Regions from separate parts of the Atopobium sp. genome, predicted to be linked through region 1. Evidence: predicted binding sites of a transcription regulator. Region 1 holds the regulator's gene; each other region holds the start of a gene.

Evidence for each region. The regulator NrdR, encoded in region 1, represses ribonucleotide reductase genes. The targets are predictions, from matches to a motif close to AAACACNATATATNGTGTTT.
Region 2: a site for NrdR is predicted at 2,139-2,158, ahead of nrdD (anaerobic ribonucleoside-triphosphate reductase). Genes of this name have one in related genera too.
Region 3: a site for NrdR is predicted at 1,662-1,681, ahead of SPD80_RS01560 (ribonucleoside-diphosphate reductase subunit alpha). Genes of this name have one in related genera too.

The regions. Positions count from the first base shown of each region.
Region 1 is NZ_JAXEXL010000011.1:126,896-130,187, reverse strand. Features, by position in the region: gene SPD80_RS03165 (NCS2 family permease) at 1-1,022, opposite strand, end outside; gene dut (dUTP diphosphatase) at 1,092-1,541, opposite strand; gene nrdR (transcriptional regulator NrdR) at 1,531-1,983, opposite strand; gene SPD80_RS03150 (LysM peptidoglycan-binding domain-containing protein) at 2,105-2,554, opposite strand; gene lexA (transcriptional repressor LexA) at 2,744-3,292, shown strand, end outside.
Region 2 is NZ_JAXEXL010000003.1:38,701-41,992, forward strand. Features, by position in the region: gene nrdD (anaerobic ribonucleoside-triphosphate reductase) at 1-1,921, opposite strand, end outside; gene trpS (tryptophan--tRNA ligase) at 2,339-3,292, shown strand, end outside.
Region 3 is NZ_JAXEXL010000008.1:27,658-30,949, forward strand. Features, by position in the region: gene SPD80_RS01560 (ribonucleoside-diphosphate reductase subunit alpha) at 1-1,609, opposite strand, end outside; gene SPD80_RS01565 (VWA domain-containing protein) at 1,817-3,292, opposite strand, start outside.

The sequences.
Region 1 (3,292 bases):
AAAAGAACACCAGTGGTAACGGAGGTTAAGCCAGAACGACCACCATCTGCAGCACCAGCAGTGGACTCAACGAAGGTGGTAATGGAGGACGCACCAAAGAAACCGCCCATAGCAGCCGCGCAAGAGTCAACAATTAGGATTTCCTTGATATTCTTTACATTGCCGTCTTCAGTAAGGAACTGACCAGGCTTTGCAACTGCAAGAGCAGTACCCATGGTGTCAAAGAAGTCTGACATCATAAGGGAGAATGCAAAAATAAGAAGCGTGGGGCTTGTAAGAACCTTAACAATACCCATAACACCTTGTGCATCAGACTGAAAAGGTGCCGCAAAGGTAGAAAAGTCAAGACCAGAAACAATACCTGTTGGAGCCATGGTTACACCCAAAGGAATACCAGCAACAACAGCTACCAAGATGCCAAGTAAAATTGAACCATTTACTTTAAGTGCAGAGAAAATCAAAGTGGCTACAATTGCAATCATGCCAACCTGAAAAGAAGCACTGTGGATGTCACCTAAACCAACAATGGTGCCAACACCCGGAACAATAATGCCAGCGTTTACAAGGCCAATCATGGCAATAAACAGGCCAAGGCCGACGGAAATAGCATGACGCAAAGAAACAGGAATGGCATCCATGATTTTCTCGCGAAGACCTGCCAAAACCAGGATTAGAATGGCGATGCCCTCAATAAAGACGACTGCCATTGCAGCGTGCCAGTCACCACCAGCAATGCCAGTTGCTGCAGCAGCAATCATGGCATTTACACCAAGACCAGAGGCGCAGGCCAAGGGACGGTTTGCAAACAAGCCCATCAAAATGGTCATTACACCTGCGCCAACGCATGTGGCAGTTACAAGTGCATTCATTGGAATAGAAGCCAAAAGCGGAACTTCTGGATTACCCAGAATAGCTGGGTTAACTGCAATGATATACGCCATTGCAAGGAAGGTAGTAAGACCTGCACGAAGCTCTTGTCCTACTGACGATCCCCTCTCTTCCAAGTGAAAGAACTGTTCCATTAGGAATTCCCTCTCTACGTCAAACGACGGACAATAAAAAGGCCTGTGTAACCAGGCTATTCCACGGCGTTAGTTAACGCCGCTAGAACCAAATCCACCAGTTCCACGATCCGTTGTGTCTAACTCGTCTACCTCAACAAGCGTGACCGTAGGAACCTGCTGAATAACTAGTTGTGCGATACGTTCTCCACGTTTGACATGGATGGGATGTGTGCTATCGAAGTTAATTGCGCACACTTTAAGTTCACCGCGATAGTGTGCATCAATAAGACCAGGAGTATTAACCATAGAAAGGCCTTCTCGCAGTGCTAAGCCACTTCGTGGTTGTACAAAGCCAGCGTAGCCATCTGGGATGGCAATTGCTAAACCTGTGGCAATAAGGCGCCGCTCAAAAGGCTGAAGAGTAACATCTTCATTGGCACGCAAATCAAGGCCAGCATCACCCTCGTAGGCATATGCAGGCAACTCAACAGTTGGGTCAAGCTTTTTGATGGCTAGTTTAATGTGATTATTGCTCATCAGAAAGGCTCCTCAGCTCGTTACTAAACTCTTCAAGATCTTTGAAATCACGGTATACGGAAGCAAAACGAACATAGGCAACCTTATCCAAAGAAAGAAGTTTCTTTAAAACAAGACTGCCTAATTCAGAAGAATGAATTTCAGTTTTACTGGTATCGCGGATTTCTGACTCAATCCTATCGATAAACTCATCAAGTTCAGTCGTAGAAATGTTACGTTTTACGGTAGCAGCGATAAGACCTCGCATGAGTTTTTGACGATCAAAGGGCTCACAAACACCATTACGCTTAATGACCGTAAGAGGAGTCTCTTCACGACGCTCATACGTAGTAAAGCGATGGTGGCAATGCTCACACTCTCGCCTACGACGAATTGCATCGTTATCGGATGAACGTGAATCTACAACGCGTGACTCCTCATGGCCACACTTTGGACAACGCATGGACACATCCTTTTATCTTTGAAAATGATTTTCTTCAAAAAGGACAATAGCATAAACAAGCATATGAAACACTATATATAGTGTTAATTTATAATTACAAACACAAGCAATACAAAAGCGCTTATGCTGATGCAGGAACAATTAACTTTTGACCGATAGTTAGCATTGAATTAGACAAATTATTTTTGTTAGAAATATAAGTAACTACATCTTTTGTGGAATGACCCTCAACACCATGGTTGGCTGCAATAGTCCAAAGGGATTCTCCTGGTTGTACAGAAATCTCTGTTGTGTGGATAGTGTCAAAACCAACAGTACGTTGTGATGCCGCTATAGCATTGCCATATAGTGCTGTACCAACAAATAACGCAATAAGAATGCTAAGAGTAGCTATAGTAAACAATTTGTCAGATACTGCCTGACGCATAGAAGATGATTGACGAGAAGTAGGTTGTACCTCATGTACGGGTTTATGAAGACCTCCTTCATAAACCGTAAACTGAGTAATTACAGGCTTGCATGCAGCAGAGCCATCAGATGTATAAGTAACATAGGTACGACCAGTTTTCATATCCTTCTCCTCTTTCCGTTGGTTTCTGAGTCATTTATAGAGGAGTGCTCAGACACTATTAGAAATAGAACAGATGTTCTTGTTACTAAGTATGTACGAACATATGTTCTTGTCAAGTAAAAACGAACAAATGTTTGCATATTTTTTAGAACAGATGTAGTATTTCTTTACAGTACCGAGGAGGATAAAATGGCTACAAGAAAGCTCAGTGCACGTCAACAGCAGATATATGACTACATTTGTGTCTATTCTCAAACCCATGGTTTTCCGCCTTCAGTGCGTGAAATTGGGCGTGCGGTTGGTTTAGCATCACCTTCTACTGTTCATATGCATCTAAAATATCTTGAGGATAATGGCTTCATCCATCGTGATTCTAAGAAGCCTCGTGCAATTGGCGTTATGCCTGAGCAAGAAGATGCTCAATCTAAACCAGCATCTCATGCAAAGTTGGCTACTGTATCGCTTGATGTTACTAACAATCTTATTTCTCTGCCTGTTGTGGGAAGAGTTGCAGCTGGACAACCCATTTTGGCCGAGCAAAATGTAGAAGAAAATCTCTCCTTGCCTACGAGTATCGTTGGTGATTACAGTTCGTTTATTCTTCGCGTTCGCGGTGACTCAATGATTAACGCTGGCATCTTTGATGGAGATTATATTGTTGTAAAAGAGCAGTCAGATGCTCATAACGGAGAGATTGTTGTGGCACTTATTGATGACTCTGCAACGGTAAAAACATTT
Region 2 (3,292 bases), on a different contig from region 1:
AACTAATAGCCCCGCCAGGAGACAAGCGTTGGAACTGGCTTTCAAATGCAAGCTTCTTAAAGGCATCAATGTTTTCCGAAACATGAACGTGATAGCTGTTAGTAATGTACCCGTGGTCAGTAATATGAGGAATAACGCCAAAGCGACGCTGTAATGCCTTCGCAAACTTATAGGTCGTAGACTGTAAAGGAGTGCCATACAGAGAATAGTCAATATCCTCAGCTTCCTTCCATTCTGCGCACTTATCGTTCATGTGCTGCATGATAGAAAGCGCAAAAGGCGTAGCTTCAGGATCCGTATGAGAATGACCAGTCATAAAGCGCGTAGCCTCATACAAGCCAGCATACCCCAAAGAAATAGTGGAGTAGCCACCGTACAACAGCTTATCAATGGGTTCACCCTTAGCAAGACGCGCAAGTGCGCCGTACTGCCATAAGATAGGCGCCGCATCAGAAAGTGTTCCCAATAGACGTTCATGACGGCAGCGCAAAGCCCTATGGCAAAGTTCAAGACGCTCGTCAAAAATCTCCCAAAAGCGATTCATATCTCCGCCAGAAGACAAAGCAACGTCAGGAAGATTAATGGTTACCACGCCCTGATTAAAGCGACCATAGTATTTAGGCTTCCCAGGAACGTAGTTCTTAGCACGGGCAATGTTATTAAATCCACCCTCAGAACGATCTGGCGTTAAAAATGAACGACAACCCATGCAGGTAAAGGTATCTCCTTCACCTTCCTTCTCGCCCGTGGAAAGCTTATACTCCTTCATTTTCTTCTCGGAAATGTAATCGGGTACCAAGCGTTTTGCCGTACACTTAGCAGCCAACTGCGTTAAATAGAAGAATGGCTGATCAGGCTCAATGTTATCTTCCTCAAGTACATAAATAAGCTTGGGGAATGCAGGGGTAATCCATACGCCTTGCTCGTTGCGAACGCCCTCATAGCGCTGGCGCAAGGTCTCTTCGATAATAAGAGCCAAGTCCTTCTTGGTGCGCTCATCCTCAACTTCATTAAGATACATAAAGACGGTTACAAAAGGCGCCTGACCATTTGTGGTCATCAGCGTTACTACCTGATATTGAATGGTCTGAACACCACGACGAATCTCGTCACGAAGACGCTTTTCTACAATCTCTTGTAGCGTCTCCGCCGCAGGCTCTACACCAAGGCTATTGAGCTCATCAATGACTTGCGAGCGAATCTTTTTACGAGAAACGTCCACAAACGGAGCAAGGTGCGACAAAGAAATAGACTGACCGCCATACTGATTGGAAGCAACCTGAGCAATAATCTGCGTTGCAATATTGCAAGCGGTGGAAAAGCTGTGAGGCTTTTCTATCATAGTGCCTGAAATAACTGTACCGTTTTGCAGCATATCTTCCAGATTAACCAAATCACAGTTATGCATATGTTGTGCATAATAATCTGCATCATGGAAGTGGATAATACCTTCATTATGAGCGGCTACCACATCCTCTGGTAGCAGCATGCGCATGGTAAGGTCCTTGGAGACCTCACCCGCCATATAATCGCGCTGTACCGAGTTAACCGTTGGATTCTTGTTGGAGTTTTCCTGTTTGACATCCTCGTTATTACACTCAATAAGCGACAAGATTTTATCGTCCGTCGTATTCTTTTGACGCTTCAAACTCTGAACGTAGCGATAAATAATATACTTACGAGCCACCTCAAAGCGATCCAGGGCCATAATCTCATCCTCGACCATGTCCTGAATCTCTTCTACCGTAACGGTGTGTCCTGCATCCTCACAGCGATCATGTACATTCTCTGCAGCATAGATGATTTGTCGCTGCGTGAGGCGCATATCAGAAGGGACTTCATTATTAGCAGCGCTAATAGCATTAGAAATTTTATTGATGTCAAAGATAACCTCAGAGCCGTTACGCTTGATAATCTTCATGGCGGGAACTTTCTTCTTTGTGTAGATTAGTCTGCCGAGAAGCGCAATGTAAGCATCGCCTTTTCGGTACTTTATATCCTACTCTATTTGGGGACGCATAATGCCCACAATTTCTTTCAGACCACAAAATATTGGTGTTATTCCGTCTGATAACCACAATATATAGTAGGTGCTGAACTGGGCTTTTACAAAGAGTTGCAGGTAGATAATTTGTGTCAAACACCGCATATTGTGTTAGATTCCTCATGGATGTACGTTTCATATCAAAAGACACAGGTGCTCTAGAGGGCTCCATACCGTATGTTCAACATATTTCATCCACTGACCTTAATGAGTACCCCTATCTATGCTGACAATAACCTTTATGCGTCAAATGCACTACACTAAACAAAATGCACCAACAACGAGAGGATTATTATGCCCAACGAGGGTAGTTACGAAGTTGCACTCAAGCGGAGCAATGCCATTCGCAATGACATAGAATCTGGCAATGTTGCACCATACACCATGCTTACTGGTGACCGTCCTACTGGGCGTTTACATCTTGGCCACTATTTTGGCACCCTTGCCGAACGCGTGCGCCTGCAAAACCTTGGTGTAGCCACCAACATCATTATTGCGGACTATCAGGTTATTACGGACCGCGATACCACAGAGCATATCCAAGACAATGTATACAACATGGTTATGGACTATCTTGCCTGCGGTATTGACCCTGAGAAGACCATGATTTTTACCCACTCTGCAATTCCTGCAGCAAACCAGCTCATGCTTCCTTTCTTGTCGTTGGTTACTGAAGCAGAAATGGAACGTAATCCAACGGTAAAAGCAGAGCAAGCCGCTTCTGGTCATGCACTCACCGGTTTGTTGCTCACCTATCCGGTACACCAGGCCTGTGACATCTTATTTTGCAAAGGCAACATTGTGCCTGTAGGAAAAGATCAATTGCCTCACATTGAAATTACCAGCAAAATTGCGCGTCGTTTTAATGAACGATATGGCAAGGTATTCCCTGAGGTATCTGGTTTACTTACCTCTACCCCCCTACTTCCTGGTCTTGATGGCCGCAAGATGTCCAAGTCTTATGGCAACGCCATCTCTCTTTGTATGACTGAAGAAGAAACCGCCAAGCTTATCAAGAAATCTAAAACGGATTCTGATCGCACTATTACCTTTGACCCTCAGAATCGTCCTGGTGTAAGCGCACTTCTTACCACTGCAAGCATTTGCACTGGTCGTGATCCCCAAGAAATCGCTGAGGAAATTGGTATGGGCGGTGCTGGCCAGCTCAAACAATATGTTACTGAAGCTGTTAATACCTACTTTGCTCCCCTGCGTGAACGTCGTCGTTCATATGAACACAATCTTCCT
Region 3 (3,292 bases), on a different contig from region 1:
GCATAAAAGCAAAGGGTGTACCTGTTTCTACTGCAGAGCGAATAATCAAGCGCACAATTTCACGAATGGGCATGCTGCGCTTAGCAATACGAGCATCTGCTACACACTCAAGATAGCGGCGCTCCCATTCCTCACCAAAGTACTCCTCCAGCGCATACCCCTTAATGGTCAGGATTTCATGAGGATCCATGAGGTGCCACTCTTGTGACATATCTTTTTGTGCCAATTTCCAAAACAAATCTGGATAGCACACTGCTGGGAAGACATCATGTGCTTTTGTACGGTCATCACCATTGTTGGTACGAATTTGCAAGAACTCAGGCAAATCACGATGCCAAGCATCCAAATACACCGCAACAGCACCTGCGCGCATACCCAACTGGTCTACGGCTACGGCAGTATCATTAATAACGCGAATCCACCGGATGACACCGCCAGCTACACCCTGAAAACCACGGATACTACCACCAGAAGCACGCACTTTACCCAGATACATGCCCATGCCGCCGCCAAACTTGGACACTTGCGAAAAATTATCAATGGAGCGATAAATGCCCTCCAAAGAGTCTGGCACAGTGTCAATAAAACAGCTTGACAGCTGGTGATGAGGCTTGCGCGCATTGGAAAGCGTAGGGGTTGCCATAGTAACTTCCAACGTGCTGAGCATGTTGTAAAACTGAGCCACCCAGGTCAAACGATTGCTGCGCTCCTCTTTCATAGCAAGATGCAAGGCCACACCTAAAAACATCTCTTGAGGCGTCTCTAGAATCTCGCCTTCATGCGAGCGAATAACATACCGACGAAGCACCAAATCAAGACCTGCATAGTCAAAAAGCTTGTCTCTTTCATTATTGAGAAACTCCTGCGCTTGCAGTATTTCTTCGCGGCTATAGTTTTCCAAAATATAGCTACCATATAAATGTGCATCCACCAGCATCTGAATTTTGTCATAGAGGTTGGAAATGCCGCGAGACGCCATGGTTTGTGCAAGCACCTTATGCGCTGCAAATGCCCTGATGCGAGCAGCAATGTAACTCCACTGTGGAGCCTCACGGTTACACAGTTCTACCGCCGCGCGTGCCAGGGTATCTAGGCGTTGAGCAGAGTTCATCTCTGACTTGATTAGACCTTCAAAACGAGAAACCCAAACATCTAGAGGATATAGTTCTTGCTCAAAGTCCTTCTCGATATCCAACAGGACGGGGAGTAGGTCATCATCTCCAGCAAGGCGAATGAGTTCAGAGCGCTGAGCGCGCAGCTCACTTCGTTTGGAGCGGTACAAGATATAGCTTTTTGCCTGCTTAAAGTAACCGGCACGCATAAGAGCTTCCTCGACCAAGTCTTGGATAAGCTCCACCGTTGGCTCAGTAGACAGCACATCGGTGCGCCGTGCGTTAGCGCGCTGCACGTCAGGGCACTGTACGTTAGTGCACTGAGCACCATCATGCTGCATGGACTTTGTTATACATGCCTCTACCTGCGTTAGAAGCTGCTCCAGCTCTGCTTGGCTATAGTGCTCCGACGTTGCAGCAAAGACCTTTTGCAAGGCACGAATAATCTTTTGACCGTCGTACTGCTCAATCGCCCCGCTACGTTTAATAATGTTCATGTGAACCTCAAATATGATATGAATAGAAGATATTGTGGTTAATTCCTTATAAACATACCATATATTGTGTTCAATGCCAGTAAAATGTTACAGTATAACCAACATTTATTTTTGTTACTTTAGGGTTATAGGACAAAAATAAGGGCTGCACGACTCACAACAAGCCGTACAGCCCCAGCGCTAAGTAACTAAGAACTAAGCATCTCGCTAGTTTACAACGCCCTTAAGACCATAACTCTCGTGGTAGATATTATCTGGGTCGTACTCAACCTGCGTAGAGAAGTCATCGTCCTTGACCTCAACCTTAACCTTAACAGGAACGGTGTGGTTATCGTAGCGCATGTTATCCATGAACCCAGACTCGCCTGGCTTGGGAACAACAGGACGGATTGTATAGGTATATGTACCTTCGCGTTTGTACGGAATGTCCTTAAAGTAGACATTACCGTCTGTGTCATTACCAGCGACTTCAATCACGTTACCATCTGCATCTACGAGCTCAAACATAAACATGTTGGGTGATAGCTTCATGTTGTACAGCACCACATGTGCGCTTACTTTACCCTTATTGTTGGGCTTGAAGTATACTTGGACAACAGGTTTGGGATACGTGAAGGTTTCTCCCGTACTAGTACCATCCTGAGCTACGTACTTCACCTGAGCCTCAGCCTTATCTATGTCATAGAAGCCCGGCTTTGCCGTAGAGGTGGGGTTCGCCAAATCATAGTCAGTGTCCGCGTCACCTACATGAGGGTATGACTCATTCGCGGCAAGCCATTTCTTGATAGCAGCTGTGGACGTTCGTTCATCAAACGAGAAGCGATACTTGGTGTCCTCGTTTACCTTATTAACAATAGTTGCTGTAACCGTACGTGTAGCGCCATCAAAAGCAACAGTGTAATCTACGCCATAGTTAAGCTCACGAGTGCGACCATCGGCACCAGTTGCTACCAATTTGTAAGAATTGGGATAGAGGGTTACATCTTCACTCAACTGGCAGGAGATAGTGATGTGCACCTCAGGATTCTTCAGGCGTAGCATAAGAGAGTCAAGCATGTTTTTCATCTCAGTGTCACTGTTTACCGAGAACGCAGCCTTCTCATCACGTGTGGTTATGCCCTGTGTAATAGACTGTAATACCGATGCACCTCGGCCAGAACCAATGAAGATGGAGTACAAAGAATCAATACCCTTAATTTGGTTAAGCAACAGCTGCGTTGCTGGGTATACAACGTCTACCGAAGTATTATAACCACCATAACTTGCACCAAAGTAGTTATAGGGAATCTCAGTGGGCAAACCATCAGTTACCAACAGCAAAACATTGTCAACGTCGGGGCTGTGGTCCACATAGCGCTGCACCTCCATTAAAGCGCCACCAGTGTTGGTACCACCACCAGCTGTCAGTCGGTTAATCGCCCATGCTGCTTGCTGATAGGAGCCCTTATTTAAAACTGGTTGCACTGTATTGGAATAAGCAAGAATAGAAAACGTATTACTGTTATCAAAGGTACCAAGCTTATTGACCATAGTAGAAAGATTACGCTTGAGTGAATCCATCTTTGACTCACTAGAACCATGTAAATAGCGTTCTCTCATGGAACCAGAAACGTCAGCCACGATAATAAAGTTTTTACGACGATACTTAGGGAAGTTGGAATTATCTGCTGCTTGCGCAGACAA